Linked DNA regions of Pigmentiphaga sp. H8. Each later gene encodes a partner of the first gene's protein in a complex. Links are inferred from orthologs where the notes say so. Each region holds a gene or a part of one and is shown in the gene's direction. Other genes may lie near its edges.

Evidence for each region.
Region 2: the proteins of tsaB (region 1) and tsaD are in contact, whole or in part, in a solved structure (PDB 4WQ4), measured with the Escherichia coli proteins. The link is inferred for Pigmentiphaga sp. H8 from one-to-one orthologs.

Annotation. Positions count from the first base shown.
Region 1 is NZ_CP033966.1:3,146,038-3,149,011, reverse strand. Bases 50-2,840 are described here. They hold tsaB (tRNA (adenosine(37)-N6)-threonylcarbamoyltransferase complex dimerization subunit type 1 TsaB), read left to right. Parts: upstream 50-955; coding sequence 956-1,726; downstream 1,727-2,840. Other genes in these bases: EGT29_RS14930 (uracil-DNA glycosylase), read left to right, coding at 2,246-2,840; rimI (ribosomal protein S18-alanine N-acetyltransferase), read left to right, coding at 1,723-2,256; EGT29_RS14945 (hypothetical protein), read left to right, coding at 467-901; ompR (two-component system response regulator OmpR), read right to left, coding at 50-345. Also shown: more of ompR, read right to left, coding at 1-49; more of EGT29_RS14930, read left to right, coding at 2,841-2,974. UniProt on the Escherichia coli protein: Required for the formation of a threonylcarbamoyl group on adenosine at position 37 (t(6)A37) in tRNAs that read codons beginning with adenine.
Region 2 is NZ_CP033966.1:4,175,831-4,178,928, forward strand. Bases 153-3,067 are described here. They hold tsaD (tRNA (adenosine(37)-N6)-threonylcarbamoyltransferase complex transferase subunit TsaD), read left to right. Parts: upstream 153-1,053; coding sequence 1,054-2,082; downstream 2,083-3,067. Other genes in these bases: EGT29_RS19735 (GatB/YqeY domain-containing protein), read right to left, coding at 153-526; rpsU (30S ribosomal protein S21), read right to left, coding at 694-906; plsY (glycerol-3-phosphate 1-O-acyltransferase PlsY), read right to left, coding at 2,278-2,910; ybaK (Cys-tRNA(Pro) deacylase), read right to left, coding at 3,037-3,067. In the rest of the region: dnaG (DNA primase), read right to left, coding at 1-27; more of EGT29_RS19735, read right to left, coding at 65-152; more of ybaK, read right to left, coding at 3,068-3,098.

The DNA of each region.
Region 1 (2,974 bases):
CAGTTCGCGGGGATTGAAGGGCTTGGGCAGGTAGTCGTCCGCGCCCATCTCCAGCCCGACGATGCGGTCGACATCCTCGGCCTTGGCCGTCAGCATGATGATGGGCGTGCTGTCGCGGGCGCCGCGCAGGCGGCGGCAGATCGACAGGCCGTCCTCTCCCGGCAACATCAGGTCGAGCACGAGCAGGTCGAAACGCTCTCGCTGCCAGAGCTTGTTCATGGTCTGGGCGTTTTCCGCGACCCAGACGGAGAAGCCCTGTTCGGCAAGGTAGCGGCGCAGCAGATCGCGCAGCCGCACGTCGTCGTCGACGACGAGGATTTTCTTGGGGGCGTTGGCTAGTGACATGGCGCGAATGTAACGGAGGAGTTTGTATCAATCCAGGGAGGGACATTGGTTGTTACATAAATGCCCGTTTGGTCACGCAGGCATCTATGACGCTGTCATGGGTACATCGTATGATTGAAACGTGAACAAAGTATTCGACTCCACTCGTACGGCAGGCTCCAGCGCGGCGATCATGCTGGGTGGGCTGTTCGTGATGATAACGGTATTGGCTGGTGGCGCGGCGATCGGCCAGGTCCGCGACCCCCGCGCAGCGCTGCCCCGTGCCGACGCGGTACGCCCCGTCGACCCCGCCTCCGGCGGATTCGCCGGCCAGGTCGAAAGCGCGGTTTCACGGGCCGACGAGCAGGTCGATGCGGCGCGCGCGGCCAACGTGCCCCCGGCGGGACAGTCCGGCGTCGTGCGCGCCTCCATGGATCCCTGGGCAGGTCCGGTCAGCCAGGACGAACGGCGGGTCGGGCCGCGCAAGCTGTCTTCCGAGGAAAGGGTGCTGTTGCGGCAGGAAATCCGCCGTGCCAGCGAAGAAGTGTACGAACCCTATCGCAAGCACAAGCACTGAAAACCGGGTGCAGATCCCGGTATTTCCCCTCATCTGGTCTTACAATTGCAGCCCATGTCGCTGCATATCCTTTCCCTGGAAACTTCCTCCGCCTGGTGCGGCGTGGCCTTGTTGCGCGCCGCGGATGCCGGTGCCGTCGACCTTCTCGTGCGCGAGCACCAGGGCGTGCAGGAGCACTCGGCCCGGCTGCTGCCCATGGTGCAGGAGGTGCTGGACGAGGCCGGCATCGCCCGGACGCAGCTCGATGCCATCGCCTTCGGGCAGGGGCCCGGGGGATTCACCGGGCTGCGGGTCGCCTGCGGGGTGGCGCAGGGTCTGGGGTTCGCCCTGGGCCGGCCGGTGATACCCGTGGTGTCGCATGCCGCCGTGGCGCAGCAGGTCCGGGATCCCGGCCAGCGGCCGCTGGTGGTGGCCATGGATGCGCGCATGCAGGAAATCTATCTGGCGGTCTACCGCCGCGAATCGGCCGACCGGCTGGCCTGCCTGATCGAACCGCAACTGATGGCGGGCGACGGGCTCGAGGCCTGGCTGCGCGGGCGCCTGGCGGCCCTGGGCGCGCAGGCGCCCTGGCTGTGCGGCGACGCGGCGGCCGCCTATCCGGAAGTCTTCGCCGGCTTCGGCCCGGACGAGCGGGCGGACGTTGCCCGGCCCACCGCCGCCGCGGTCGCCCGACTGGCGCATGGCGCCTACCTGCGCGGCGAAACCGTCGCGCCGGAGCTGGCCGCGCCCTTGTACGTGCGGGACAAGGTGGCTTTCACCACCGCGGAAAGGCAAGCCGGGGCGGGGGGCAATCCCCGTGTCGCCACATCGGGAGCGCAATCATGAACGCGGTGCAGGGCCGGGCATCGATCGACGCGGCGAGCATCCTGGCGGGCTGGGGGCAGGCCTGCCGTCCCATGACGGAACAGGATCTGGACCAGGTGGACGCGGTCGAGCGCCAGATCTATTCCTTTCCCTGGACGCGCGGCAATTTCGCCGATTCGCTGCGCTCGGGCTACGACGCCTGGGTGGTGCGCGACGGCGAACGCCTGCTGGGCTATTGCATCGTGATGGTGGCGCTGGACGAGGCGCACCTGTTGAACATCAGCGTGGCGCCGCAGGCGCAGGGCCTGGGGCTGGGCCGGCGGTTGCTGGCCTGGGTCGAGCAGTGCGCCGCCGCGCGCCAGGCGCACAGCCTGCTGCTGGAGGTGCGGCCCTCGAACCTGGTGGCCAAGGGCTTGTACGAACGCTCGGGCTACGAACGCATCGGCTTGCGCCGCGGCTACTACCCGTCGCTGCGCGGGCGGGAAGACGCGATCGTCATGCGCAAGGCGCTGGCAGTCCATCCCATTCCCGGAGGTTTCCATGGCGACTGAGCGCAACGGCGCCGATGGCATGAGCGCGGTCCGGCGCGCCTGGCTGCGCGAGCTGGGCGTGGAGCGGCTGTGGAACCTGCCCGGCGCTGCCGCGCCGGCGGCCGCACCCGAGCTTGCGCCGGCGGCGGAGGTGCCCGTGGCACCTCCGCAGAGTCCGGTGCGGGAATCCGTGGCGACCGTCCCCGCCGTCGAGCCCGAGAGGGCCGAACCCGTGGCCCTCGTGCAGGAAATTCCCATGCAGGAGCTCCCGGCGCCGGCCGCCATGCCCGCCGATCCCGAGCAGGCCTGGGCCGCGTTGCAGGACGAGGTGCGCGACTGCGTGGCCTGTGGCCTGTGCAAGGGGCGCACGCAAACCGTGTTCGGCACCGGCTCGCCCAAGGCGCGCTGGCTGCTGGTGGGCGAGGCGCCGGGCGAACAGGAAGACAAGCAGGGCGCGCCTTTCGTGGGGCGCTCGGGCAAACTGCTCGACAGCATGCTGGCCTCCATCGCGCGCTCGCGCCAGCACGATGTATTCATCGCCAACGTCATCAAATGCCGTCCGCCCGGCAACCGCGACCCGCTGCCCGAGGAAGTGGCGCGCTGCAGTCCCTACCTGATGCGGCAGATCTCGTTCATCAACCCGGAAATGATCCTGGTGCTGGGGCGGTTCGCGGCGCAGACCCTGCTGGAGACCGACGCGCGCATAGGCAGCCTGCGGGGCAAGGTGCACAGCCTGTCG
Region 2 (3,098 bases), 1.0 Mb from region 1 along the record:
ATCCTGGATGAATGATTCTGGGATCATGCGCGCAGCGCGAAAGGACAATGCATGGACCGCCGGCTCAACCCAGGCGGGCCTTGATCAGCTTGGACACTTCGGCCATGTCCGCGCGCCCGGCCAGCTTGGGCTTGACCAGCCCCATCACCTTGCCCATGGCCGCGCCACCGGTGACGCCCTGCGCCGAAACCTCGGCCACGGCGGCAGCGACCACCGCGTCGATCTCTTCCTGGGGAGCGGCCTGCGGCAGGAACTCCTGCAGGACCGCCATTTCCGCGCGCTCCTGCTCGGCCGACTCGGTCCGGCCGGCCTGTTCAAACGAGGCGATCGACTCGCGGCGCTGCTTCACCTGCTTCTCGACGATGGCGACGATGTCGGCATCCGCCAGCTCGCGGCGCTCGTCGACTTCCTTTTGTTTGACCGCGGCCGACAGCAGCCTCAACGTTCCGAGGCGCTCGGCCGCCTTGGCGCGCATCGCGCTCTTGATTTCATCGGACAGGCGGGCTTTGAGGGTATCTGCGCTCATGGAGGGATTCCGCGATAAGAGAGAAGCCGGGCGCCACGACAGGCGCGAGCCAGGACAGAGGATAACGGCAAAAACGCCAAAAGCCGCCCGGCTGGTGCCGTAGCGGCTCTGACAACAACTTTGCGAAACTACCGGAAAGCTTCGTCGCGCCAAGGGCGCGGCAGCAATCAGTACAGGCGCTTGGGCAGCTGCTGGCTGCGGATGCGCTTGTAGTGGCGCTTGACGGCAGCGGCATGCTTGCGCTTGCGTTCGGCCGTGGGCTTTTCGTAAAACTCGCGCGAGCGCAGTTCGGTCAGCAAGCCAGTCTTTTCAATGGTGCGCTTGAAACGACGCAGGGCGACCTCAAACGGCTCATTTTCTTTAACGCGAATTGTCGGCATGTAACGATTGCCTCGGGGTTGCTAGGGGTTGATCAAGCCTGCCAATATAGCAGATCCTTTTCCATATTGCCAACCCTTCCGCAGCCCGGGTGCTACACTGCCGCTAGGGTTAACTCTGATCATAATCGCGTCCGCGCGCATTTTTCAATGATTGTCCTCGGCTTCGAAAGCTCCTGCGACGAAACCGGCGTCGCCGTCGTCAGCGCCGAACGCGGCCTGATCTCCCACGCGCTGTATTCGCAGGTCGAGATGCACCAGGCCTACGGCGGCGTGGTGCCGGAGCTGGCCTCCCGCGACCACGTGCGGCGGGTGCTGCCCCTGACGCAGCAGGCCCTGAACGATGCCGGCCTGACCCTGGACGACGTCGACGCGGTCGCCTACACCGCCGGGCCGGGCCTGGCCGGCGCGCTGCTGGTGGGCGCCAGCGTGGCGCAAGCCATCGCCTGGGCCCGCGACCTGCCCTCCATCGCCATCCATCACCTGGAAGGACACCTGCTGTCGCCGCTGCTGGCGACGCCCCGGCCCGAATTCCCTTTCGTCGCGCTGCTGGTCTCCGGCGGGCACACCCAGCTCATGCGGGTGGACGGCGTGGGACGCTACGAATTGCTGGGCGAGACCCTGGACGATGCTGCCGGCGAGGCTTTCGACAAGACCGCGAAGCTGCTGGGCCTGGGCTACCCCGGCGGACCGGCGCTGTCCCGGCTGGCCGAATCCGGCCGCGCCGACCGCTTCGACCTGCCCCGCCCCAAACTGCACAGCCCCGATCTGGATTTCAGCTTCAGCGGCCTGAAGACCGCCGTGCTGACCCGCATGAAAACCCTGGACGCCGACGACGCGCAAGCCCGCGCCGACCTGGCCGCGGCCACGCAGGATGCCATCGTTTCGGTACTGGTCGCCAAGGCCGCCAAGGCCCTCGAGGCCACCGGCCTGAAGCGCCTGGTCGTCGCCGGCGGCGTGGGCGCCAACCGGCTGCTGCGCGAACGCCTGGCCACCCACCTCGCGCGCCTGCGCGCCCAGGTCTTCTTTCCGCCGCTGGAACTGTGCACCGACAACGGCGCCATGATCGCCTTCGCCGGCGCCCTGCGCCTGCAAGCCGGCCTGGCCAACCCCACCGAGCGCCACATGAGCTTCACGGTCCAACCCCGGTGGCCATTGGAGCCCCCCCCTACGCGCTGACGCGCGCCCCCCAGGGGGCGATGCGGGTGGACCGGCGGAGCCGGATCCACCGCATCCTGGGTCTGCGTGGGGATATATCGATGCAGAGCACCGCGTACTTGCTTTGATCCTGGGCGCCGCGGATCCGGCTTTGCCGGTCCGCCAGCGCCGCCCCCTTGAGGGGGCGCCCGAAGGGCGTAGGGGGTGGGCTTCCCCTCAGCGCGTAGGGGGGGACCCCTTCCCTCCGAGCTTGCTTTCCTTGCCGGCCATCAGCTTGGAGATGTTCTGCCGATGGCGGTAGAGCAGCATCAGCGCCATCAGGCCGATGGCGGTGCCGATCCGGGAATCGGCGGTCCAGGCCACGCCGTGGCCGAACACGTAGTAGATGGGCGCGAAGACGGCCGCGACGATCGCCGCCAGCGACGAATAACGGAAGAACAGCGCCACGATCAGCCAGGTCGCCAGCGTGGCCACGCCCAGCCAGGGCTGCAGGCCCAGCAGCACGCCCAGCGCGGTCGCCACGCCCTTGCCGCCCTTGAACCGGAAGAACACCGGGTACAGGTGGCCCAGGAATACCGCCAGCGCCACCACCGCGATCGTGGTTTCGCCCAAGCCGAGCCGATACGCGTAGACCTGGGCCAGCCACACCGCCACCCAGCCCTTGAAGGCGTCGCCGATCAGCGTCAGGATCGCGGCGGCCTTGCTGCCCGAGCGCAGCACGTTGGTGGCGCCCGGATTGCCCGAGCCGTAGGAGCGCGGATCGTCGAGCCCCATCACCCGGCTCACGACCACGGCGAACGAAATGGAACCGATCAGATAGGCGATGACGGCGGCGGCGACGGTGATCATGGATGGGGAACCCTTGGGCCTATGTGGCCACGTCACGGTGACGATGGCATGACAGGCGGCGATTCTACCGGTTGGGCAGGACACTGTCCCGCTGCAAGCGCACGAAATCCGCCGCGCACGCTTGCGTCATAGCGCCGCGGCGACGGGAACGGCCTTCAACAGGCGGACCAGTTCGCCGGGGGCCATCC